Regions from separate parts of the Kluyvera sp. 1366 genome, predicted to be linked through region 1. Evidence: predicted binding sites of a transcription regulator. Region 1 holds the regulator's gene; each other region holds the start of a gene.

Region 1 (3,140 bases):
CGATGGAGCTGATTATGCTGCCGCTGGTACAGCGACTGATTGAAGGGAAGCGGATTGAATAAGCGAAGTCATTCCGTAGCGGCGCAATTTATTGCGCAATAAATTGCGCCGCTACAATCCGAGTTATAACTCGATCACTTCATAGCTGTGGGTAATTTCCACGCCTTTACCCAGCATGATCGCTACCGAACAATATTTTTCCGCTGACAGATCAACCGCACGCGAAACGGCCTTATCGCTCAACGCTTTACCGCTAACGATAAAATGCAGGTTGATGTGGGTAAAAATGCGTGGCGCTTCTTCACGGCGTTCCGATGTGAGCTTCACTTCGCAATCGGCCACATCGCTGCGCCCTTTTTGCAGGATCGACACCACATCAATAGCACTACAGCCGCCCGCGGCCATCAGCACCATTTCCATTGGACTTGGCGCTTTATCACCGGAATTACCATCCATCAATACCTGATGGCCGGATGAGGATTCTCCGAGAAAGGTAAGACCTTCCACCCATTTCACTCGTGCCTGCATGATTCTTTCTCCTGAAGCGGCGGTTTTGCCGCCAGAGTACGCTTTCACCTGACAAACAGCAATCCAGAGTAATCCCCCTTCTGCTGAAGCGAGACAACACAAGACAGCTCGCAAAAGCTGTGCTACAAACAGTGCTGAAAATATTTTCGTCATCACAGACGAAGGCCGGAAGAATCAAAAGCGTAGCTTAAGAGTCCACCCGGAATAATTTTTCCTTTACTGGAAACGCTCGACGATTAAACCGCCTGACAGGGAAAAAATGCCCCCTGTGTTTTGGGCACGATTACAACAGAGGATAATAGCGAATGGTTCTCGGCAAACCGCAAACAGACCCTACACTCGAATGGTTCCTGTCCCATTGCCATATTCACAAATATCCATCCAAAAGCACGCTCATCCATCAGGGTGAGAAAGCGGAAACGCTGTACTACATCGTAAAAGGTTCCGTAGCGGTACTGATTAAAGATGAAGAAGGCAAAGAGATGATTCTCTCCTACCTCAATCAGGGGGATTTCATCGGCGAACTCGGTCTTTTCGAAGAAGGCCAGGAACGCAGTGCTTGGGTGCGTGCGAAGTCTGCCTGCGAAGTGGCTGAAATTTCATACAAAAAATTCCGTCAGCTGATTCAGGTAAACCCGGATATTTTAATGCGACTTTCGTCGCAAATGGCGCGTCGTCTGCAAGTGACATCTGAGAAAGTGGGCAACCTTGCCTTCCTCGATGTCACCGGACGTATTGCGCAAACGCTGCTAAATCTGGCCAAACAGCCAGATGCGATGACTCACCCAGACGGGATGCAAATCAAAATCACCCGTCAGGAGATTGGTCAGATCGTGGGCTGCTCACGCGAAACCGTGGGTCGTATCCTGAAAATGCTGGAAGATCAGAACCTGATCTCCGCACACGGTAAAACCATCGTCGTTTACGGCACCCGCTAATTTCTTCTCACCCACGGCGTGATGGCAACATCGCGCCGTTTCTATTTGCGATGAGCTGATGTGGCGCCGAATCATCTATCATCCCGAAGTTAACTATGCGCTGCGGCAAACGCTGGTGCTGTGCCTGCCTGTGGCTCTCGGTTGGCTGTTTGGCGATCTGCAAAAAGGTCTGCTGTTCTCGTTAGTGCCCGCCTGCTGCAACATGGCGGGACTGGATACGCCGCACAAACGCTTCTTCAAACGCCTGATTGTGGGTGGTTCGCTGTTTGCCACCGGCAGTTTCCTGATGCAAATCCTCACCGCTTACCAGATACCGCTGCCGCTGATTTTACTGGCGCTGCCGCTGCTGATTGGCGTAACCGGCGAAATCGGCCCGCTGCACGCGCGCCTGCTGCCCGCCACACTCATCGCCGCCATCTTTACGCTCAGCTTAGTGGGACGCATGCCGATATGGGTGCCGCCGCTGCTCTATATTGGCGGCACGCTGTGGTACGGCTTGTTCAACTGGTTCTGGTTCTGGCTGTGGAAAGAGCAGCCGATGCGCGAATCGCTCAGCCTGCTGTTCCGCGAGCTGGCGGATTACTGCGATGCCAAATACACCTTACTGACGCAGCTGACCGATCCGGAGAAAGCGCTGCCGCCGCTGCTGGCGCGCCAGCAAAAGGCGGTCGACCTCATTACCACCTGTTATCAGCAAATGCATATGCTGTCGGCGAGCCGCGATAACAGCCACAAACGCCTGACGCGCGCTTTCCAGGTGGCGCTGGATTTACAGGAACACATCTCCGTGAGTTTGCATCAGCCCGAAGAGGTGCAGAAGCTGGTTGAGGAGAGCCACGCCGAAGCGGTGATTCGCTGGAACGCCAAGATTATCTCGGCGCGGCTGCGCGTGCTGGCGGATGCGATTCTCTACCATCAGCTGCCGGACCGTTTTCACATGGAGAAACAGCTCGGCGCGCTGGAGAAAATTGCACGCCAGCATCCGGATAATCCGGTCGGCAACTTCTGCCTGTATCACTTCAGTCGCATCGCCCGCGTGTTGCGTACGCAGAAGCCGCTCTACACGCGTGACCTGATGGCCGATCGCCAGCGCCGTTTGCCGCTGTTGCCGGCGCTGCGCAGTTATCTGTCATTCAAATCCACCGCGTTACGCACCGCAGCCCGCTTCGCTGTGATGCTGATGTTTGGCAGCTCGCTGGCGCTGTTCTTTAACATCCCCAAACCTTACTGGATTCTGATGACCATCATGTTCGTCAGCCAGAACGGTTACAACGCCACGCGCGTGCGTATTCAGCACCGTGCGCTGGGTACTTTCGCCGGATTGCTGATCGCCGCCGCGTCGCTGCAGCTGGCGGTGCCGGAATCGATCACGCTGCTGTTTATGCTGGGGATTACGCTGGCGAGCTATCTGATCACGCGGAAATATTATGGCTGGTCGATGATTGGCTTTACCGTCACGGCGGTGTATTCGCTGCAATTGCTGTCGCTGAACGGCGCACAGTTTCTGCTGCCGCGCATGATGGATACCTTGATGGGCTGTTTAATTGCCTTCGCCGGGATGATTTGGCTGTGGCCGCAGTGGCAAAGCGGGCTGCTGCGCAAGAACGCGCATGATGCGCTGGAAGCCTATCAGGAGGCGCTGCAACTGCTGCTGGGGCCGGAACAGTCGCCCGA
Region 2 (3,140 bases), on a different contig from region 1:
CCACCGGTTGGGCCAGCGCAGGCATCACCACCGCCATAATGCCGCCAAAAATGCCGCCGGTAAGGATCAGAGGTAAACCTGTCAGCCCCGCTTTATAGCCAATCACCGCACCGATGGTCGCCATCCACAGCAGCGCCTGACCGGTAAGGAAGATGTATTTGAACGGTGTCAGACGCGCAATGATGATGTTGACGATAAAGATCACCAACAGCGTCAGCGCCACTTCTGAACCCAGCTCGCGGTTTGCTAACCCGGCAATGGCGGCAACATCGGTGATATAACCCTGCATGCCAAAGCCGTGGGTGAAAATGGTGTTCAGGAAGGTCAGCGTACCGACAATAATGTTGATACCGGCCATCATAATTAAGAAACCGAGCAGGGTTTTAAAGGTGCCTTCCACCACCTTGCCCGCCGATTTTTTTTGCAGTAGCAGACCAATCAGGGCAATAAAGGCGATCAGTATCGATGCCTGCCCCAATAAGTCTTTTACCAGGAAGTCGATGACACTATTCATGATTAGCAACCTTTAAGTTACGTTCTTTCATAAACGCCACGATTTTCTCTTCAATTTCTGCTTTGTCGGTCAGCTTATTGAGAATAATCACCCGCTTGATCTGTTCCGGGCTGGCATCGGCATTTAACACATCAGCAAAGGCTTTCTGGGTTAAAATCATGTCGGATTTAAAGGCGTTGGCTTCAGAAATGGTGGTGTGATCAATATCAGCATCAATTTCGAGTTTCTTTAATACTGACTTGGCGCTCATTTCAATCGCAAAGCTTGAACCCAAACCACATCCACAGACACATAATATTTTCAGCATGGCTATTTCCTCACAGAATTTGTAGTTGTTTAGCGAGTTTATAATGATGCCCTTCCGTATCGACCAGGCGTTTTTTCATGCTTATTAAATCAATCGGAATCGGTCGATTACTGCCATTAATAATCACCGCTTTATTGCGCATTCCCGACTGAATACAACGCGCGACTTCACTGGCCATAATGGTGCCCTGATAAATCTCTTCACAGGTAGGATCGCCATTACGCAGGCCATAACCGATAATCGTTTTACGAATACGCACACCAATTAACGGTTCAATTTGTTTAATTAAGGTATCGATAGCGCCCTGAAAGCCCGGCGAATATTCACGGGTATAACCTTCCGAGCACAAAATTATTACGCTGTTCTGCGCCGCCAGCCGCTGCGTGATGCGCTCCGCCAGCTCCTGCGGTGCAATCTGGCATTCCGGGATCAGCGCGAAATCGGCATTGGATTTAATCGCTGACTGCAAGGTTAATTCACCGCAATAACCGCCCAGCAGCTCCACCATAAATACACGACCGGTTAAGGCGCGGCCGGTATTACGTAACTTCGCCACCTCTTTTAACACCTGCTCACAGGCGGTGGAGAAACCGATGCTGTAATCACTGCCAAAGACATCGTTATCGATGGTCATGCCGACGCCAAAACAGTTGACACCAAATTCGCTCAGCGTATGCAGGAATTGTAATGAACCATCTCCGCCCGCCATAATTAATACATCGATGCGCAGCGATTTAAGGTGTTTGGCGATCATCTCATATTCCGGGCGAATTAATTTCCTGCTGGTTCGTCCCGATTGCATCACCGGAATAGCGGCGATGGCGTAATCCACTAAATCACGTCGGGATATTTCCTGATGATTGTTTTCCAGCAAACCTGGAATACCACCATTAAATAACACCATTTCCGCTTGAGTTAAGCGCGATATTTGATACACAAAGTTATTAATCCCGGTGACATCGCCACCGCTGATCACCATGCCAATTCTCATTGTCATCATCCTTTATGCTGTGCGTCTGGAATTCATTCTTCCGATTAACCGCATTGTTATTTGCAACGAATGTCACACTTTTGCGATGAATTTCCCGAGTGAGATAATTGACAGCATCCAACAAAGGCTTATTTTTGTGATGTAAATCACATGGCATTTTTTACCTTAAAACCTTAATAACAAATAAAATCATAGGTTTATATTTATTTTGCGTAGTGAAATCAGCAACCCAAATAAACGCCCTCTTCGCGATTTTTATTTCGATCTATTTTGTGATTTCCCGCGCATTTTTATCGGTTCCTGCCGATTATTCCGTAAAGTAAAAAGGGATAATGATTCCGTGCGTTATTTACGCGTCAGGGCCAGTGAATGATTGACTCAGTGCAGCTGCGCTTGTCCAATACCGTGGCAGATAAAGAATAAAGAAGAGAAAAATGAGCATGCAGAAGGATATTTTGCTTAAGTTGGCCGCGGTGGTGGGTGACAAACAGTTATTAACCCATGCGGATGATAAAGCCTGGTACATAAAGGGGTTCCGCGTCGGGCGCGGTGACGCGCTGGCGGTGGCGTTACCGCAAACCTTGTTGCAGCTGTGGCAAACACTGCAGGTGTGCGTGGCGCACGATGTGATTGTGTTGATGCAGGCATCAAATACCGGCGTCACCGGCGGCTCAACGCCCGACGGCAATGATTACGACCGCAATATCGTGATCATCAGCACCCGCCAGCTCAGAGGCGTGCAGGTGATCGATCAGGCGCGCCAGGTGATCGCCTTCCCCGGCACCACCTTGACTGAACTGGAACACACCTTACAGCCGCTCGGTCGAGAGCCGCACTCGGTGATTGGATCATCCTGCATCGGCGCCTCGGTGGTCGGCGGGATCTGTAATAATTCCGGTGGCTCGCTGATTCGGCGCGGCCCCGCGTTTACCGAAAAATCCTTGTTCGCCCGTATTCATGAGGATGGTCGCCTGGAGATGGTTAATCATCTCGGCATCGAGTTGGGCGACACGCCAGAAGTGATGCTGGCAAACCTGGCGCAGCAGCAGTATCAAACCGGCGAGCAAGCCGATTGGCAGGGTAAAATCTGGGCCGATGACTACGCCGACCGCTTACGAGATGTGACCGCGGATTCCCCAGCACGCTTCAATGGCGATCTGCGCTACTTGCACGACAGCTCGGGCAGCGCCGGTAAAGTGGTGGTTTTCGCTGTACGCTTGCCCACCTTCGAAGCCAGCGCCGGCAGCGACACCTTCTACATCGGCACTAACGATGAGAACGTGCTGGTGGCGCTGCGCCGTTTCCTGCTAACCGAAATGAGCGAACTG
Region 3 (3,140 bases), on a different contig from region 1:
ATAACATTCTCGTATCGGAATTAAACGTTTGTTTATTTTTTAAAGGCGGAAATGATTCAGCATAAGAATTAATCAGCTCAACCTCGCGGTCATAAGGGATTTTTATCTCTTAATCAGACGGTTAGCGTAATGCAGTTGTTACGCTATTGTGAGGGGTTTTGACGGGGGTGAAAACGGCGGGTGATATGCATCACATTTTAATGTGTTGAAAAATATATGTTTTAACTAAATTGATTATTTATGCGGATTTTATGTTGCGCGATATTTCGCCATGCCGTGTAAAAGTAATGTTACATTTTTGTGGTGATGAATTGAGGTATGGCCGCGTAAAGCTGCCAGAAGAAAAATGCATCACCTTGCCGGAAAAATGATCAGCGCGATCGGCGGCGCCACAGGAAGCGAATGACGAAAAACTCGATCGCGCCCAGCAGCAAAAACCACAAACTAAAGACGATGGTATACAACTGATTAACATCCATCAGATGCAGGGTTACCTGCAATTGTTTTGCCAGCTCAATACCAAATGAAGGCGCGGGCAGCAGCAGGGCGGAAAGAAAGCCTAGCAGCAGAATGCCGCCTGGGATGATCAGCGTTTCGAATGGGTTATTCATGGTCATTGTCCAAATCAGTTAGCGCGGGCATTAGCGCATAAAACCGCGCTACGGTGCAATCCCCGCGCCGGCTCGCGCTCAGAAATTTCTTCTATTCCATTCACTTAGCGTCAAAAATAGCGGAAGTTAAGAGTTATAGCCTTTGCTATACTTAAATCCCTGATTTTACTGTCTTTTTTTTGCCGTTTTTGCGTGTTAGACTGCGCGCACTTTTTCATTACTGAACAATAAATGCGGAGAAGTAGCGGCTTTAGCGCCGGTTCCGCGGCATTGATTGAAAACCCATGACATTTATCGCAACCCTGATTTTGGCCTTTGGCATGTCGATGGACGCTTTCGCCGCAGCACTGGGCAAAGGCGCGTCGCTGCATCGCCCAGGTTTCAAAGAGGCACTGCGAACCGGCCTGATTTTCGGCGTTATCGAAATGTTGACGCCGCTGATTGGCTGGGCAATTGGCCTCGCGGCCAGCCGCTACATCATGGCGTGGGATCATTGGGTGGCATTCGTGCTGTTAACCGTGCTGGGCGGCCGTATGATGATGGAAGGTTTTCGTCAAACCGCTGACGAGCCGTGCGAAGCGCCGCAGCGTCATGGTTTTATGGTGCTGGCGTTAACCGCCGTCGCCACCAGTCTTGATGCGCTGGCCGTCGGTGTTGGCCTGGCGTTCCTGCAGGTGAATATCATCATGACCGCCGTCACCATCGGCGCGGCGACCACTATCATGGCAACCACCGGCGTATTGGTTGGACGCTTTATCGGCCCGGTGATGGGCAAATGGGCGGAAGTGTTGGGCGGAGTAGTGCTGATCAGCATTGGCTGCACCATTTTAAGCGAGCATTTAGGCTGGTTTAACTAACCACGTTGTCGTTGTGCCATTCATGGCGACCTCTTCTTAACACCCGCACCAACCCCCAATTCTGTGATCTACTTCAAAAATAATTGCGGTAAAAACGCTCAGCGGCTATACTTTTTGCGTATTTCTTCAACAATTTTTGAACCAGGTGCTTTATGAAACGCTTTTTCCGCTACGTGTTCCGTTCTTATGTCGAGACTTTCAAACACGTACCGCCGGGTGCTTTAAACTAAGCATTCCGTCAAATACCCTCGATAATCGCGGTCAGGGATCGACCTGTGGTTATCAACGATTTTCTTATCTATCCAGCCGCTAATCTCCCCATTTTTCCCCTAACTCGCTGATAAAACTCCTCAGCCATTAGATTTCGATCTGGCTATAGCCGCACGTTATACCCCGCTACTAAACAAGCATTCGTCACCCCATCTTCTGCGTGAAATAGTCAATTCAGGCCCTATAAACCGTCTGAAACGAGAAACATCATGCTGATCCCACAACCTTATTTACTCTTCCTCGGCGATGTAACCGATCCACTGGCCGCTAAAACCGCACGCGGCATTCACGTCTGGCGTCCAGAGCAGTGCGTTGGCGAAATCAAACTGCCGGGCTGCACCGTCACGCTTGGCCTCGACGTCCTCGACATCGCCGCTGCCAAAGCGCGCGGTGCCAAAACGCTGGTGCTCGGCACCGCCAATGCTGGCGGTTACTTGCCCACGCATTGGCTCGACACGGTCAAAAGCGCCATCTCTGCCGGGATGAACGTGGCCAGCGGTTTGCACCATCGTCTGGTGGATGAGCCGGAGCTGGTGGCGTTGGCCAAAGAGTTCGGCGTTGAACTGTTCGACCTGCGCCACATGCGCCCAAAACTGGAGGTCGGCAGCGGTAAAAAGCGCACAGGTAAGCGTGTACTTACTGTCGGCACCGATTGCTCGGTAGGCAAGATGTACACCTCGCTGGCGCTGGAAGCCGCGATGCGTGAACGCGGCATGCAAGCCGATTTCCGCGCCACCGGCCAGACCGGTATTTTGGTCGCGGGCGAAGGTATCGCGATTGATGCAGTGATTGCCGACTTCATCGCCGGCGCGGTCGAAGCGCTGTCGCCAGCCAATGACGCCGATCACTGGGATATCGTTGAAGGTCAGGGTTCGCTGTTCCATCCTTCCTATGCTGGCGTCAGCATGGGCCTGATCCACGGTGCGCAGCCGCACTGGCTGGTGATGTGCCATGAAATGGGGCGTCCGCATATGCGTCATCTGCCGCATCAGCCAATGGTCAGCCTGAAAGATTGCGTTGAAGCCAACCTGCGCGCAGCGCACGTCACCAGCGACGCGGTTCAGCTGGCCGGTTTCGCCATCAACACCTCGAACTACAGCGAAGACGAAGCGCGCGCCTATTGTGCAGAGATCAGCGCCGAATTCGGCGTGCCTGCTACCGATCCGGTGCGTTTTGGCATTGCGGATATCGCCGCGCTGCTGCAGGAGCGTGGCTAACATGCGGCGCATGCAGATTGAAGTGCTGGAGCTGCCGCTGGCGCGTCCGTTCGCCATCTCACGCGGTACGCGCACCGCAGTCACGGTGATTCGCGTGACGCTGGAGCAGAACGGCTTTATTGGCCGCGGCGAATGTACGCCAACGCCGCGCTACGATGAAACGCCAGAAAGCGTCAACGCCGAAC
Region 4 (3,140 bases), on a different contig from region 1:
CGATCTCGGCCTGTTATGCATTACCGCCGAGATGCCGCCGATTTCGGTGGACGAAGCCACCGAAGTCTATCTGGAAGCGATGATCAATCTGCTGCGCTGGCAGCCAGCGGCTTGATTACGCCGTGAGAGAAATGCAGCGACGGTTCAACATCGGCCGCAAGCCAGGTTGGACCGTCGAGATCCGCGAAGGTCGCGCGCGCCGTCAGCGGTAATGCCGCACGAATCGCCCGCGACGTGCAGAGCATGCAGCCGAGCATAATCGCGAATCCCTGCTGCTGCGCCGCCTCTGCCAGCGCCAGCGCTTCCGTTAATCCGCCGGTTTTATCCAGCTTGATATTCACCATCTCATAGCGCCCTTTCAGCTGCGGCAGGCTTTCACGCGTATGGCAGCTTTCATCGGCGCAGATTGGCAGCGGATGGATAAAGTTGCCCAGCGCGCTGTCTTCTGCGGCCGGCAGCGGCTGTTCCAGCATCGCGACATTTAGGTCGGCCAGCAGCTGACAGCGTGCCGCCAGGCCTTCGGCATGCCAGGATTCGTTGGCATCGACAATCAAAGTCGCGTCCGGTACCGCGCTGCGTATCGCCACCAATCGTTCGCTGATCAGGTGATCGTCCATTTTAATCTTCAATAAACGCGCGCCATGTTGCCACAGCGCCTGCGCGCTGCTGGCCATCGCATCTGGCGTATCGATGCTGATGGTATGTGCGGTGACAATCTCTTCAGCCAGTGGCACCGCGCACAATTGCACCAGACTTTCGCCTTGCTGCTGTCGTGCCAGATCCCACAGTGCGCAGTCAATCGCGTTGCGTGCCGCGCCCGCCGGTAACGCCTGTTGCAGCGCTTCTCGCGTCATGCCGCTTTGCAACGCGCTCAGCTGCGAGGCGATCTGCTTGAGCACCGACTCCTCACTTTCACCGTAGCGCGCGTAAGGCGTCGCTTCGCCAACACCTTTAACGCCATCTTGCTCGATTTCCACTACCACAACATGCGCCTCGGTGCGGCTGCCGCGCGAAATAACAAACGGCGAATGTAACGGCCAGGCTTCCGGATAACTCTTCACTGTTCTCATTATTTCTCCTTAAATCCGGCGCTTTAATGCGAGCCGGCTCGATTATCGCCAGGAAATGCGCTCGTAAACCCTTAAAAATTATGTCATAAACAAGCGCTATACCTGTTCTGGCGTTCCAAAAGTCAGATATTTCATCGTTAAAAAAGGAAATCGCATGTCTCAGACTGTTCACTTTCAGGGCAATCCGGTGCCGGTTGCAGGCCAGTTCCCACAAGTTGGCGAGCAAGCTAAACCTTTCAACCTGGTCGCAAAAGATCTTACTGACGTATCCCTGGCTAATTATGCAGGCAAACGCAAAGTTCTGAACATTTTCCCAAGCATTGATACTGGCGTGTGTGCGGCATCGGTGCGTAAGTTTAACGAGCGTTCAGGTGAAGCGAACAACACGATTGTGCTGTGCATCTCTTCCGACCTGCCTTTCGCTCAGTCACGCTTCTGTGGCGCAGAGAACGTCAGCAACGTGATCACGCTCTCTTCCCTGCGTGGCGCTGAGTTTAAAGAAAACTATGGCGTGGCGATTGCTGATGGCCCGCTGAAAGGCCTGACCGCGCGTGCGGTGGTGGTGCTGGATGAAAACGATAAAGTGATTTACAGCGAGCTGGTGAATGAAATCACCGAAGAGCCAAACTACGATGCCGCGCTGGCTGCGCTGAAGTAAATCTCTCGCCTGCCAGGCAAAACAGAAAGCACCGAATGATTAACGCTTCGGTGCTTTTTTTATGCTCACCTTCAGGATGGCTCAATTTTCAACCTGTTGATTTATCGCGATACGTAGCACTTCTTCCCGCCATGTTGCATTTTTACTGTGATTCTTGTTACCCGTATCACATTAATTAAAAAACATAAAACCCGTAACAAATCCCGCAATTGTTCCCATCAGCATCGCTACCTATAACTAACCGTCAATTGCACTTAAGCGATTCAAAGACAGGCGGGAATCTTTATGCAAGCAAGCTTATCCATTAAAGAAAAGTTCAGTTATGGCCTCGGTGATATGGCCAGCCATATCGCCATCGATAACGTCATTATTTTTCTCACCTTTTACTACACCGATGTGGTGGGTTTGCCCGCAATCTTTGTTGGCACGCTGTTTTTAATGGCGCGCGTCGCCGATGCGGTGATCGACCCGGCGATGGGGATGGTGGCTGACCGAACCCGTTCACGCTGGGGCAAATTCCGTCCCTGGCTATTGATGCTCGCGGTACCGTTCGGCGTCAGCTGTATGTTGATTTATGCGGTGCCGGAAAGCCTGTCGCTGACTGGCAAGATGATTTACGCCGCCGTGACCTACAGCCTGATGATGCTGATGTACACCGCCATCAATATTCCTTACTGCTCGATGGGGGCGATTATCACCGCCGATGATAATCAGCGCATCTCCCTGCAATCATGGCGTTTCTTCCTCGCCACGCTGGGCGGCGCGATGTCCACTTTCCTGATGATCCCGCTCGCCACCTGGCTGGGCGGCGGTAACAAACTGGACGGTTATTTCGCAGCAATGTCGATAATGGCGACGCTGGCAACCCTGCTGTTTTTTATCTGTTTTCTCAATACACGCGAACGCATCAATGCTCCCGCTAACCACGGCAACTTTCTTGCCGATCTGCGCGATTTGCTGCGTAACGATCAGTGGCGCGTGGTCGCGTTGCTGGTGTTCTGCAATATCTCATTCGGCGTGGTGCGGCTCGGCGCGATGATGTACTACGTCACCTATTTTCTGGGTGATGCCAACCTCTTCATGTGGCTGCTGGCCGCGCATATTGTCGGCAAAAGCGTCGGTAGCGTGCTGGCGAAACTGCTGACGCGCCACCTGAACAAAATCACCGCCTTTACGCTCAGCGCCATTACTGCTGGCGTGCTAAGCATCAGCATCGTGTTCCTGCCCGGCTCGCTGGCGCTGTTGGTTGGCATGACATTCATCGTCTCCAGCTTCTATCAGGTCACCACCACATTGATGTGGGTGATGATGGCCGATGTGGTGGATTACGGTGAATATCGTCAGGGAAAACGCCTCGATGGCACCGTCTTCTCGACTCTGCTCGCCGTACTGAAAATGGGCATGGCCATTAG

What was found. Region 1 encodes CRP, which controls carbon source genes, mostly activating them, when cyclic AMP is high. Its sites were predicted from a motif close to ATGTGANNNNNNTCACAT; they were not measured.
Region 2: ACVLVH_RS03760 (6-phosphofructokinase) is a predicted target of CRP. The motif match lies at 1,947-1,964, and genes of this name have one in related genera.
Region 3: azuC (stress response protein AzuC) is a predicted target of CRP. The motif match lies at 1,530-1,547, and genes of this name have one in related genera.
Region 4: ACVLVH_RS04785 (glycoside-pentoside-hexuronide (GPH):cation symporter) is a predicted target of CRP. The motif match lies at 1,883-1,900, and genes of this name have one in related genera.

Annotation. Positions count from the first base shown of each region.
Region 1 covers NZ_JBTRDW010000010.1:46,315-49,454, forward strand. The annotation lists gene ACVLVH_RS20545 (phosphoribulokinase) at 1-62, shown strand, start outside; gene ACVLVH_RS20550 (OsmC family protein) at 124-528, opposite strand; gene crp (cAMP-activated global transcriptional regulator CRP) at 834-1,466, shown strand; gene ACVLVH_RS20560 (YccS/YhfK family putative transporter) at 1,525-3,140, shown strand, end outside.
Region 2 covers NZ_JBTRDW010000002.1:46,114-49,253, reverse strand. The annotation lists gene ACVLVH_RS03770 (PTS sugar transporter subunit IIC) at 1-514, opposite strand, end outside; gene ACVLVH_RS03765 (PTS sugar transporter subunit IIB) at 507-821, opposite strand; gene ACVLVH_RS03760 (6-phosphofructokinase) at 832-1,812, opposite strand; gene dld (D-lactate dehydrogenase) at 2,247-3,140, shown strand, end outside.
Region 3 covers NZ_JBTRDW010000014.1:23,713-26,852, forward strand. The annotation lists gene ACVLVH_RS22750 (DUF1158 domain-containing protein) at 372-611, opposite strand; gene mntP (manganese efflux pump MntP) at 896-1,468, shown strand; gene azuC (stress response protein AzuC) at 1,621-1,698, shown strand; gene dgcN (N-acetyltransferase DgcN) at 1,948-2,955, shown strand; gene dgcA (N-acetyl-D-Glu racemase DgcA) at 2,957-3,140, shown strand, end outside.
Region 4 covers NZ_JBTRDW010000002.1:272,796-275,935, forward strand. The annotation lists gene mpaA (murein tripeptide amidase MpaA) at 1-115, shown strand, start outside; gene ycjG (L-Ala-D/L-Glu epimerase) at 84-1,070, opposite strand; gene tpx (thiol peroxidase) at 1,225-1,728, shown strand; gene ACVLVH_RS04785 (glycoside-pentoside-hexuronide (GPH):cation symporter) at 2,014-3,140, shown strand, end outside.